Regions from separate parts of the Comamonas sp. SY3 genome, predicted to be linked through region 4. Evidence: predicted binding sites of a transcription regulator. Region 4 holds the regulator's gene; each other region holds the start of a gene.
The links. The regulator LexA, encoded in region 4, represses DNA repair genes until DNA is damaged. The targets are predictions, from matches to a motif close to ACTGTATNNNNATACAGT.
Positions count from the first base shown of each region.

Region 1 (3,074 bases), on a different contig from region 4:
CCATTCGGCCTCCGCCACCCGTTGGTTGCCTGACAGGTAGGCATCGGTCGCGCGTTCGGCAGCACCCTGTTCGTTGACCGCCCAGTCGGGCGCCTTTTTGCCGCTGGCGCAGCCGCCCAGCACAGCGGCGGCCAGCAAGGCTGCGGCCAGGCGGGCGGTGATGGCAATCGCGGCACTCATGGCAGTCGCACCTCGGCATCCTTTTTGGCAAACGGCCATTTGCGGTTCAGCTCGGTCAGCATGCCTTCGACCTTGCGCAGATTGGCCTCCACATCGGCACGCAAATCGCCCAGCTGGCTGGTGGCATCCTTGGCATTGGCGCCCACGGCCTGGGCCTCCACCAGCACCGCATCCACCTTCTTCAGGCTGCCGCGCACATCGCCGAGCACGGCATTGAGTTGCTGCACCGTGGCGCGCACTTCGGGCATCACGCCATCGGCCCCAAACACCTGCTTGTCGGCATTCTTGGCCAGGCCATCGAGGCGCGCCAGCAGCTGGTTGGTGCGGTCCAGGGTCTGCGATATCTTGCGCGCCTCGGCGTCCCCACCCATCACCACGCCCAGCGCGCCGCTGGGGCCGTTGAGCTTGGTGCTCAGGTCACGCAGCTGCTCCAGGGTGCCACCCAAGGCCGAGCCGGCCGAGGTCATCATGTTAAGGTTCTCCAGCAGCTGGCGTGCATTGCTCATCAGCTGCGGCAGCTCGGCCGTCGCATCGCCCGACAGCACCGCGCGCACCGCGCCATCCTCCAGCTGCGGGTCGTCCAGAATGCCCGAATAGGCCTTGATCGTCGTGCCCCCCACCAGGCCCTTAACCAGCGTGAACACGCTGCTGCTGCGCAACCAGTGCGCATCTTTCTCGGGCACATCCACATGGATGCGCACCGTGCCATCGGGCGCCAGCTCGATCTTGCTGACCTTGCCAATCGCAAAGCCGGAGAAAGTCATGTCCAGACCGATGGAGACACCCTCGGAATCATCGGCCGTCAGGATCAGCGACTGCTTGGGCTCGAAGACGCCGCGCGCATACATCAGATAAAAGGCCGAGCCCAGGATCAGCAGCAGGGTAAACAGCAGCAATGCCCCGGCCTTGCGCTCCAGATGCGGCACCGGCGTCAGGCCATCGACGGCCACCCCATCGACCACCGCCGCACGCCGTGCAGAGGCGGCAGAAGACGGCGGCGCAGGGCGGTCGGCAGAGTCGTGGGGTTCTGGTATTTGCATGTACCGCGATCTTACCCGGGCTGGCTGTCAGCTTCAAAAGAAAGCTGCAGGGGGTTGTTTTGAAAGGCAGACACTCACTTTCCAGCCCAGTCGCCCACGGCTTGCCCGGCGTTTGTTACACATTGCCGCTGCGCTAGCTCTTATACTGTACATATATACAGTTATTTGCCATGCCCAAACTCGATGCCCTGTCCTTGCCGCCCGCGGTGAACGCCCAGCTCTGGCGGGGCGATCACATGGTGCGCGCGCCGATGGCGGGCATCCCCACCGGCTGGGATGCACTCGATGCCGAGCTGCCTGGCAAGGGCTGGCCCAGCCAGTGCCTGACCGAGGTGCTGCAGCCCCAGGCCGGCACCTTGGAGTGGCGCCTGACCGGCCGAGGCCTGCAGCAGTGCCCAGCGCACAAGCCCGTCATCGCGCTGGGCCCGCCACTGCCGCCCCACGCCAGCGGGCTGGCCCAGAGCGGCCTGGCGCCCGGGCAGCTGGTATGGATACACAGCAGCCGCCCGCAAGACCAGCTCTGGGCGCTGGAGCAACTGCTCAAAGCCAATGCCGCAGCGGCCTTGCTGGCCTGGCTGCCCCAGGTGCAGCCCGAGCAGATACGCCGCCTGCAAATCAGTGCCCAGCAGTTTGAAGGGCCCGTCTTTGTCTTTCGACCCGAGAGCAGCCAGCACCAGGCCTCCGCCGCCCCGTTGCGGCTGCTGGTGCGCAGCAGCCAGCCGTGGTCACTGCAGCTGCAGCTGCTCAAACGCCGGGGCCCCGTGCACCAGGGCACGCTGGAGCTGCCTGCCGTGCCACCCAGCCTGCAAGCCGTGCTGCCCGCCCGGCTGTGGCCTGGCACCGTGCCGCTGCCCCAACCGGCCACCGCTGCCGTTTCCGTTTCATCCTCCAACACTGCCCTTAGCTTGCCATACCATGACACCGATCTGGGCCGCCCTGCTGCCCCACTTCCCCTGTCCCGCAGCCAGCGCGCGCGCCAGTCCAGCCTGCTCCACTGAAGCTGCCCACGCCACGCCCTTGGCCGATATGCAAGGCCTGGCGCTGTGGGCGCAGCAGTTCACGCCGCGCCTGGCCTGCGTGCCATCGGACACGGTTTTTGGCGATGCACTGGTGCTGGAGCTGTCGGCCAGCGAGCGCCTGTTTGGCGGCCGCCAGCCACTGGCCCGGCGCTTGCTGCGCGAGAGCCGCGAGCTGGGCGTGCAAGCCATCAGTTGGGCCCCCACCAGCCTGGCCGCGATTGCGCTGGCGCGCTGCGGTATCCGCCACGGCATGGGCCAGCCGCTGCCGCAGGTGCTGGCCCCTTTGCCGCTGCATGCCATCGATGCGGTGGCCCGGCATGCCGAGCTGCTGAGCCAGCTGGGCTGCCAGAGCCTGGGCGCCGTCCATGCACTGCCCCGGGGGGCGCTGGCCCGGCGCATGGATACCGGCATCCTGACCGCCCTCGACCAGGCCCATGGCCTGCTGCCCGACCGCTACTCCTGGATCAGCCTGCCTGCCCGTTTCGATGCCCGGCTGGAGCTGCCCATGCGCATCGACCAGGCCGATGCGCTGATGCAGGGTGCGCGCCACCTGCTGCTGCAGCTGTGCGGCTGGCTGGCGGCGCAGCGCGCAGGCGTGCGCAGCTTCCGGCTGCGCTGGTGCCACGATGCGATGCGCTCCCGCCATGTGGGCGATGGCGGCGAGCTGACCATCCACACCGCCAGCACCACGCGCGACCTGCAGCACCTGTGCCGCCTGCTGCAGGAGCACCTGGCCCATGTGGAACTGCAAGCCCCGGTGGGCGAGTTGAGCCTGCATGCCGATACGCCCGAAGCGCTGCAAGAGCGCAGCGCCAGCCTGCTGCCTGACAAAACC
Region 1 is NZ_JBGTYN010000001.1:370,280-373,353, forward strand. Features, by position in the region: gene ACCQ08_RS01630 (hypothetical protein) at 1-180, opposite strand, end outside; gene ACCQ08_RS01635 (MlaD family protein) at 177-1,220, opposite strand; gene imuA (translesion DNA synthesis-associated protein ImuA) at 1,391-2,218, shown strand; gene ACCQ08_RS01645 (DNA polymerase Y family protein) at 2,136-3,074, shown strand, end outside.
Region 1: imuA (translesion DNA synthesis-associated protein ImuA) is a predicted target of LexA. The motif match lies at 1,365-1,382, and genes of this name have one in related genera.

Region 2 (3,074 bases), on a different contig from region 4:
TCGCTGGGCGAGGACAAGCGTTTCAGCCCCGAGTGCAATAACGTCAATCTGCAGTCCTGCGACCGCGCATCGCTGGTCAACGCCTATGACAACAGCGTCGTCGCCACCGACCGCATGCTGGGCGGCCTGATCGGCTGGCTCGCCAGCAAGGGCCAGCGCCAGCCCACCGCGATGATGTATGTGGCCGACCATGGCGAATCGCTGGGCGAGAACAACCTCTATCTGCACGGCCTGCCCTACTCCGTCGCGCCCGATGTGCAAAAGCGTGTGCCCTGGATCACCTGGCTGTCGCCCGCGATGCAGCAGCGCATGGGCATGCGCACCACTTGCCTGCAGCAAGCGGTGGCCACCGCCCGCATCAGCCACGACAACCTGTTCCACTCGATGCTGGGCCTGACCGATGTGCAGACCGCGCTGCACCAGCCCGATCTGGACATTTTTGCCAGCTGCAAGGGCTCTGCGCCGCCCGCAACAGTGGCGCACCTGGCGTCAGCCTCTGCGCCTGCAAGCGTTGCGACAGCGCAGCCAGTCCATGGCGCTGCTGCACGAAAGCGCGGCTAAAACAGGTTTCCCTGCCCCGGGTGTGGTGCCTGCGCGGCGCCCGCTTGCCGGGGCACCAGCAACTGCCGGGCCCGCCAGGCCTCAAAACCGCGCCAGTCCATCTCCAGCCGCTCGCGCCCATAGCCCAGCTGCGCGCAGGCACGCACAAAGCGCTGGCGCACCAGGTCGGCCCACAGGCCCTGGCCCTTCATGCGGCTGAACGACTGGCTGTCATAGCTCTTGCCGCGCAGCCGGTCGGCCTCACTGATCTGGTGCAGGTCGCGCACCCGCTGCATCACCCGGGCGGCGCGCTGCGGGTAGTGGGCCTGCAGCCACTGCTGGAAAACGCCATTGAGCTCCCAGGGCAGGCGCAGCACGGTGTAGAAGGCGGTGCTGGCACCGGCCTCGCGCGCGGCAGCCAGCACCTCCTCCATGTCCTCGGTCAAAAACGGAATGTGCGGCGCCACACTCACGCCCACCGGGATGCCCGCCTCGGTCAGCCGGCGTATCGTGCGCAGCCGCCGGTGGGGGGCCGCTGCCCGTGGCTCGAGCAGGCGGGTGAGCTGCGGATCCAGGCTGGTGATGGTGATGTAGACCGCCGCCGCGTTCTTGCGCGCCGCTGCAGCAATCAGGTCGGTATCACGCTCCACGGCGCTGCTCTTGGTGATCAGCGAGAACGGATGCTCGGCCTGGCTGAGCACCTCGATCAGCTGCCGCGTCAGCCCCAGCTCACGCTCGATCGGCTGGTAGCAGTCGGTGGCGGAGCCGATATTGAGCGAGGCAGGCTGGTAGCGCGGGCGGCTGATCTCAGCCTTCAGCACCTGGGCAATATTGGTCTTGGCAAACAGTTGGGTTTCAAAATCCAGCCCGGGCGAGAGATTCAGGTAGCTGTGGTACGGCCGGGCATAGCAGTAGATGCAGCCATGCTCGCAGCCCCGGTAGGGATTGACCGAGTGATCAAAGAAGATATCGGGCGAGTCATTTTTCTGAATCGCGCTGCGGGCCCGCTCCTCATGCACCTGGGTCGGCAGGCTTTCGGCGTCCTGCTGCCACCAGGCGCCTTCTTCCAGATGCTGGTCTGCATCGCCTGCAACAGGCGCCGCAGCGGTGGATGGGGTCCAGCCATCGTCGGCCCATTCCCGCACATCGCTGGCAAAGCGGTGGCGGGGGGCGCCTACTGCGCCCCGCCCCTTGCGGGCCACCGGCAGCGGCACGCGCACTGGCACAGGCCCATCCAGCTCGTCCGCGCAGCGCTGCAGCGCCTGCGGGTCTTCCCGCGCGGCAGCGTTCAAGGTATTGGTGGAGGGATGGCGGGCAGGCATGGTAACTGTTTTTATATACAGTTTTTCCATGCATTGTGCGCGATCCGGAGCGGCCGTGCAAGCGCCGAGAAAACCAGGGCTATTCGCACCGTTTTGGTGCGAAATGGGGCATGGCCTACATTCGGGGATTACATACTCCGGAGGAAGTTTTCATGTCTCGCAAACCCCAACTCATCCTGTCATCCCTGGATGTGGACCGCTTGGAAGCACTGCTGGAAGCGATGCCAGCCAGTGCCTTCCCTGGCAAGGCGGATCTGGAGGCCGAGATTGCCCGTGCCGATATCGTGGAGCCGGCCGATATCCCACCGGATGTGGTGACGATGAACTCCACGGTGAACTTCGATATTGCCGAATCGGGCAAGCAGTTCCAGCTGACCCTGGTCTACCCCAAGGACCTGGACGACACCAGCAGCAAGATTTCGGTATTCGCACCGGTGGGCAGTGCACTGCTGGGCCTGTCGATTGGCAATGAACTGGCCTGGCCATCGGTGGGCGGAAAAACCATGACGGTGCGCGTGACCGGCATCAGCTACCAGCCCGAGCGGGCTGGCGATCTGCACCGCTAGCAATCCCTACATCGACAAGCGCGCGCCGACCAGACTGACCAGCAGGCCGGCACCGACCAGGCCCAGCTCCCAGCGGGCCACCGAACGCAGGCTGGGCGTGCGCGCCTCGACACCCAGGTAGAGCGCGCGCCCGGCCAGCAGCGACAGCGCAAAGGCCAGGCCCATGCCCAGCCAGTTCAGCCAGGGCTGGCTCGGCCAGACATGCGAGACCACCGCGTTGCACAGCACCACGATCGAAAAGTGCACCAGAAACACCGAGTAACCCATTTGGCCCAGCGACTGCAGCCAACGCACGGGGGCCTGGCGGCCCAGCCAATCGACCAGGCGGCTGTCCGAAGGCACACGCATCAACCACAGCAGTGCCACGGCGCCACACAGGGCCACCGCGATGCGCAGGCGGAAATCCACCTCCAATGACAGCAGGCCCAGTGCCAGCAATGCGGCCGTCCAGGACCAGGGCTTGGCACTTTGGCTGCCCCAGAAGGCCAGCATGCCCATGCCATAGGCGCCGATAAAGTAGACAAACCACATGTCCAGCTCACTGTGGCGGTTGAGCACCAGCAGCGACAGCGCCGTCATCGCCAGAACCACCCACTGGCCCAGTTGCAGGCCCAGCCACTGGCGCGGCCAGCGGCGGCTGAATGCG
Region 2 is NZ_JBGTYN010000018.1:5,648-8,721, reverse strand. Features, by position in the region: gene ACCQ08_RS19030 (phosphoethanolamine transferase) at 1-561, shown strand, start outside; gene ACCQ08_RS19025 (PA0069 family radical SAM protein) at 558-1,748, opposite strand; gene rnk (nucleoside diphosphate kinase regulator) at 2,015-2,428, shown strand; gene ACCQ08_RS19015 (acyltransferase) at 2,435-3,074, opposite strand, start outside.
Region 2: ACCQ08_RS19025 (PA0069 family radical SAM protein) is a predicted target of LexA. The motif match lies at 1,867-1,884, and genes of this name have one in related genera.

Region 3 (3,074 bases), on a different contig from region 4:
CCGTAGGCTTCGTTGCCCTGCGCAAAGGTCTCGTACAACAACAGCCCGCCAGGGGCCACACTGGCCAGAATGCGCGGCCACAGCGGGCGCCACAGATAGTTCGTCACGACCACTGCATCGAAGAGCCGGCCTTTCAGCGGCCAGGCACCGTTTTCGATATCGGCCTGCAGCCATTCGCCTCCCGTGCCCGACTGCAGCGATTGCAGGGCCGCACCGTCGCGGTCCACGCCCGTCACCTGCAAACCCTGGGCCTGCAGGTAGCGCGCATGGCGGCCCTGGCCGCAGGCCAGATCCAGCACCTGGCGGCCAGCCGGGATCAGCGCAGAAAAGCGGGTGATCCAGGGCGAGGGGGCGGGGGTGTGGGTGTGGGTGTGGGTGTGGGTCATCGGCTGGATCGTGTCTGCGATCGCTACATCGCGGCGCGGGGAGAACGTAGACACGTTCTCAGAAGCAGGCCCAGACATGGTCGGCCATGCGCACCATGAATTCCGGTTGCGTATAGAGCATGAACACCAGTGCCAGCAGCACCGCCACCAGCAGCCAGATGGCAGCGCGCTGCCAGCCGCGCAGCGGCGTGGCGTCAGCGTTGGAGGGTGTTGGGGGTGCAGGCTGTTGCATGAGAGTTCGGTGGTCAGGCCGCCAGTGGCTGGCGCCGCACGGGCTCTTCCTTGACGGGCAGATTGACCAGGCCGGCGAACACGCCCAGCCCAATGGCCACGTACCAGACGACATCATAGCTGCCGGTGTGGTCATACAGGTAGCCGCCCAGCCAGATGCCCAGGAAGCTGCCGATCTGGTGGCTGAAGAACACAAAGCCGCTGAGCATGGACAAATGCTGCACGCCAAAGATCTGTGCAATGGCGCCATTGGTCAGCGGCACGGTGGACAGCCACAAAAAGCCCATCACGGCGGCAAACACATAGACCGACCAGGGCGACAGCGGGACCAGCAGAAACACCACGATCGCGATCGCGCGGATGAAATAGATGCCCGAGAGCAGGTAGCGCTTGGCCATGCGCTGGCCCAGTGAGCCTGCCAGGTAGGTGCCAAAGATGTTGAACAGGCCGATGAGCGCGAGCGAATAGCTGGCCACATGCGGCGGCAGCCCGAAGTCCTTCAGGTAGCTGGGCATGTGCACGCCAATGAACATCACCTGGAAGCCGCAAACGAAGTAACCCGCCGTCAGCAGCAAGAAGCTGGGATTGCGGAAGGCTTCGCCCACGGCCTGGGCGATGGTTTGCTGCTGGCCTGCGGCCGCGTGGCGCTTGAGTGCGTGGAAATTGGGCTCGCGCAGCGCGATGGCCAGCGGCACGATGGTCAGCACCAATACCGCACAGACCAGCAGCGCGTTCTGCCAGCCCAGGTGGGCGATCAGCTGGCCCTCGACCGGCACCATGAAGAACTGGCCAAAGGAGCCGGCCGCTGCAGCCACCCCCATGGCCCAGGATCGTTTCTCGGTAGGCAGTTGGCGCCCGATGACGCCATAGATCACCGCATAGGTGGTGCCTGTCTGCGCCATGCCGATCAGAAGCCCGGCCGTGAGCGCGAACACCAGCGTATTGGGCGCCCAGGCCATGCCGGCCAGGCCCAGCGCATAGAGCAGCGCGCCGCAGACCAGCACCTTGCTGGCGCCAAAACGGTCGGCCAGCATGCCGGTGAAGATGCCAATCAGGCCCCAGCTGAGGTTTTGCACCGCCAGCGCCAGCGCAAAGGATTCGCGCGTCCAGCCCATCTCCTGCGTGATCGGCTGCAGCCACAGGCCAAATCCGTGGCGGATGCCCATCGACAGCGTCACCACGGCGCCGCCGCACAGCAGCACGCGGGCCATCGTCAATTGTTGTGCGTTGTTTTGCATAGTCCTAGCTTGTCTCGTTATGCACGGATTGTTACTCCAACCCCCAAAACCGGCTGTCTCTCGCATATTGCCCAGTGGCCAGCCAAGCCCATTGCAGGCTGTTGCGACCAAGCGTCGTGAATCGTCAACAAATCCACCTGTTTATCTATACAGCTATTTACAATGGCAGCCGCTAGAATGGAAAGTTATGGCAAGCAAAAACACGTCTACCAGTGAATACGCAGAAGGCTCGATCCGGGTCCTCAAGGGGCTCGAACCGGTCAAGCAGCGCCCGGGTATGTATACCCGTACTGACAACCCGCTGCACATCATCCAGGAGGTGATCGACAACGCCGCTGACGAGGCACTCGCCGGCTTTGGCAAGAAGATCCGCGTCTATCTGCACACCGATGCGTCGATCAGTGTGGAGGACGACGGCCGGGGCATTCCCTTTGGCATGCACCCCGAAGAACATGCGCCGGTGGTGGAGCTGGTGTTTACCCGCCTGCATGCGGGCGGCAAGTTCGACAAGGGCCAGGGCGGCGCCTACAGCTTCTCCGGCGGTCTGCATGGCGTGGGGGTGTCGGTGACCAATGCGTTGGCCACCCGCATGGAAGTGACCGTGCACCGCGACGGCTCCGTCGCCACGATGGCCTTTGCCGGTGGCGATGTGGTCGAGCCGCTGAAGGTGCGGCCGATGGTCAGCGGTGACCGCAAGCAGGGCACGACGGTGCGTGTGTGGCCCGATGCCAAGTATTTCGAATCCAGCCATCTGCCAATGGGCGAGCTGGTGCACCTGCTGCGCAGCAAGGCGGTGCTGATGCCCGGCGTCAGCGTGCAGCTGACGCAGGACAAGAGCCGCGAGACGCAGACCTGGCAGTACAAGGGTGGCCTCAAGGACTACCTGCTGCAGACCCTGCCGGTGGACCCGCTCATTCCGGTGTTCGAAGGCGAGGGCTTCGCCGGCCGCAGCGACGACCATTTTGCCGAGGGCGAAGGGGCGTCCTGGTGCGTGGCCTTCACCGACGAAGGCCAGCCGGTGCGCGAGAGCTATGTCAACCTGATCCCCACCACCGCCGGCGGCACGCATGAAAGTGGCCTGCGCGACGGCCTGTTCCAGGCGGTCAAGAGCTTTATCGAACTGCACTCGCTGCTGCCCAAGGGCGTCAAGCTGATGCCCGAGGACGTGTTTGCCCGCGCCAGCTATGTGCTGTCTGCCAAGGTGCTCGATCCCCAGTTC
Region 3 is NZ_JBGTYN010000014.1:13,854-16,927, reverse strand. Features, by position in the region: gene ACCQ08_RS16865 (class I SAM-dependent methyltransferase) at 1-386, opposite strand, end outside; gene ACCQ08_RS16860 (hypothetical protein) at 445-618, opposite strand; gene ACCQ08_RS16855 (MFS transporter) at 632-1,855, opposite strand; gene ACCQ08_RS16850 (DNA topoisomerase IV subunit B) at 2,043-3,074, shown strand, end outside.
Region 3: ACCQ08_RS16850 (DNA topoisomerase IV subunit B) is a predicted target of LexA. The motif match lies at 1,992-2,009, and genes of this name have one in related genera.

Region 4 (3,074 bases):
AGGTGCCGGTTTGGCGCGTGCCCGGCATGGCGGTAACGCCCGGTACGTTCAGCGTCTGCGTCAACCCAGTGTAGCGATTCCGCTGCTGTCCACCTCTCGTGACAGCAGGCATGCAGCTGCCAGCAGGCTGGCTACAACGCACCGGCCCGGATTGGCACTGGCTTAGACCGCGTGCAGATGCTCCAGCCGCTCCAGGCGTTCAAGCTCGGCACAGATATCGGCCATGCTGCCCGACATGGCCCAGCGCATGCCCTTTTGGCGGTGCAGGCTGGCCGGTTGCGCCCAGTACATCTTGATGGGGGCATCGTTGGCGGCCTGGGCGCTGCAGCGCTGTACCGACAAGAACGGGCGGGTGTGAGACGGTGCACCGACGGAGAGGCGGCGGCGCGCTGCGGGTTTGCGCGGCAGGCGAATGCGGTCGATGGGGCGCTGTGCGGGTGTCTCTTCAGCAGGGCCGTCCACGCCAGGCGGAATGCTGGGGCCATCGAGCAGGCTCAGTTGCTGCACGGCACCACGCTGCGCAGCGGCGCTGGAGGCGGCGGCAAAGCAATGCACCTGGGCGGCAAGCTGGCCATCGTTGGCGGCGCCATGGCCTGGACGGCGGCGGCTGCTGCGCACGATGGCACGTTGGATGGACTGGAACCAGGGCAGGCCAGCGACGAGGGAAAAGGGCGCAAGCGCACGCAATGCATCTGCTACGAGCATGGGAGACTCCTTGGTGTACGGATGACAGCAGGATTGCGCAAGGCGAGCGCATTCCCCAGGGTTGTGGGCCGGGTGCCCACAACGCCCGCTACCTGGGGTTGCGCAGAAAGGGAGGGGCCGACAGGGCCGCTGGGCTTAGTTCAGCATCGTGTTGCGAATCAACCCGACGGCAATGCCTTCGATCTCAAAGGGCTCGCCCGGCTGCACGACGATGGGCAGATAATCCGGGTTTTCGGCCAGCAGCTCGATGCCATCCTTGGTGCGCTGCAGGCGCTTGACGGTGACGTCATCGCCCAGACGCGCGACGATGATCTGGCCATTGCGCGCCTCGCGGGTGGCTTTGACGGCCAGCAGATCGCCATCGATGATGCCGACATCGCGCATCGACATGCCGCGTACCTTCAGCAGGTAATCGGGCTGCTGCTGGAACAGGCCGCCTTCAACGGTATAGGTCTGGTCGACATGCTCTTGCGCGAGGATGGGCGAGCCCGCTGACACGCGGCCAATCAGCGGCAGGGCCAGCTGGGCGAGCTCTTGCACCACGCGGCCCAGGCCGGCGGTGGCGTTGGACACGCCTGCCAGCGGCGACGAAAAGCGCGTGCCGCGTGCCGCATTGATGGAGCGCACGGTATCACTTTGCAGGCGAATCCCCCGGGAGGTACCGCTGACCAGCTCGATCACACCCTTGCGTGCCAGCGCCTTGAGGTGGTCTTCTGCCGAATTGGCCGATTTGAAGCCCAGCTTGCTGGCGATTTCGGCGCGCGTTGGCGGGGCGCCGGTGCGCGAGATGGCCGTCTGGATCAGGTCCAGAATCTCTTGTTGGCGCGCGGTGAGTTTGGGATGGTCTCGCATAAGATCTCCGTGTGATCTGTGGTGCCGGGTGGCAGCCAAGCTGCCGTGCACTCCAACACCTGTATATCAATCCAGTACCTGTATTTTTAACCAGTTTTTTGCAGGAGGCAAGCTTTGCAGCCAAAAATTTTGATCATCGGCACCGGCGGCACCATTGCCGGCATGGCCGATGATGCCGAGAATCCCGGCCAGTACCGTGCGGCGCAGCTGTCGGTCGCGGCCCTGCTGGCGGGGGTGGGCGGTATCGAGACCGCCGCGGCGGGCCCGCTGGATGCAATGCAGATCGCGCAAATTGATAGCAAGGACATGAGCGATGAGGTCTGGCATGCGCTGCTCCAGGCTTGCGATGCAGCGATGCGCGACGAGGCGGTACGCGGTGTTGTTATCACCCACGGAACGGATACCTTGGAGGAAACCGCCTGGTTCCTGCATTGCGTTTTAGGGCGCCTGGCCAAGCCGGTGGTGCTGACCTGTGCGATGCGCCCGGCCAATGCCTTGATGCCCGATGGCCCGCAGAATCTCAAGGATGCCGTGGCCGCCGCTGCGGCGCTGGATGCGGACGGCCATCCGCTGTTGCGCGAGGTGGTCGCGGTGACCGGCGGGGGCGAGCTGCACAGCGCGCGCTGGCTGCAAAAGGTGCACCCGCACCGCTTGCTGGCCTTTTCATCGGGCGAGCAGGGGCCGCTGGGCTGGGTGGATGGCACGAACGTGCGCCTGCGCCAGGGCTATGCACCGCAGGCAGCAGATACGGAGGGCGGCTACACCGGCAGCGCATGGCTGGCTACGTTGCCCGCGCCGGCCAGTACGCCCTGGCCGTGGGTGGAGATCGTCACCAGCCATGCAGGCCTGCGCCCGGGGCTGTTGGAGGCGCTACAGGCCCAGGGTGTGCAGGGCCTGGTGGTGGCAACCACCGGCAATGGCACGGTGCATGAGGTGCTGCTGGATGCGATGGCGCGCGCACGCCAGCAAGGTTTGCCGGTGTGGCGCAGCAGCCGCTGCAGCGATGGCGTGATCAGCGATGCAGTATTGCCCGGGATGGCCGATCTGGACAAAGACCTGGCCGTGGCCTTGACGCCCTACAAATGCCGGGTCAGCCTGCAGCTGGCACTGGTGCAGGCACGATCCAAAATCTAAGTACGAGCATGGGAGCCAACGCCAGATACCGGTTTATTTACCGATAAATAGACGGGCATAAAAAAGCCACTGTCGCAAGACAGTGGCTTGGTAGATGAGGCAGAGTTGCTTATCAGGCCTGCAGGGCGGCAATCGCGCGCTGTGTGATTTCTTCGACCGAGCCCATGCCGCTGATCGCGCGGTACTTGGGGGCGGCGGCCGGGTCTTGTGCAGCCCAGCTGCTGTAGTAGTCGACCAAGGGGCGGGTCTGGCTGCTGTAGACGTCCAGGCGCTTCTTGACGGTTTCTTCCTTGTCGTCTTCGCGCTGCACCAGGGGCTCGCCGGTCACATCGTCCAGGCCTTCGGTCTTGGGCGGGTTGAACTTGACATGGTAGGTACGGCCC
Region 4 is NZ_JBGTYN010000009.1:164,759-167,832, forward strand. Features, by position in the region: gene ACCQ08_RS14010 (hypothetical protein) at 163-705, opposite strand; gene lexA (transcriptional repressor LexA) at 841-1,557, opposite strand; gene ACCQ08_RS14020 (asparaginase) at 1,672-2,691, shown strand; gene adk (adenylate kinase) at 2,804-3,074, opposite strand, start outside.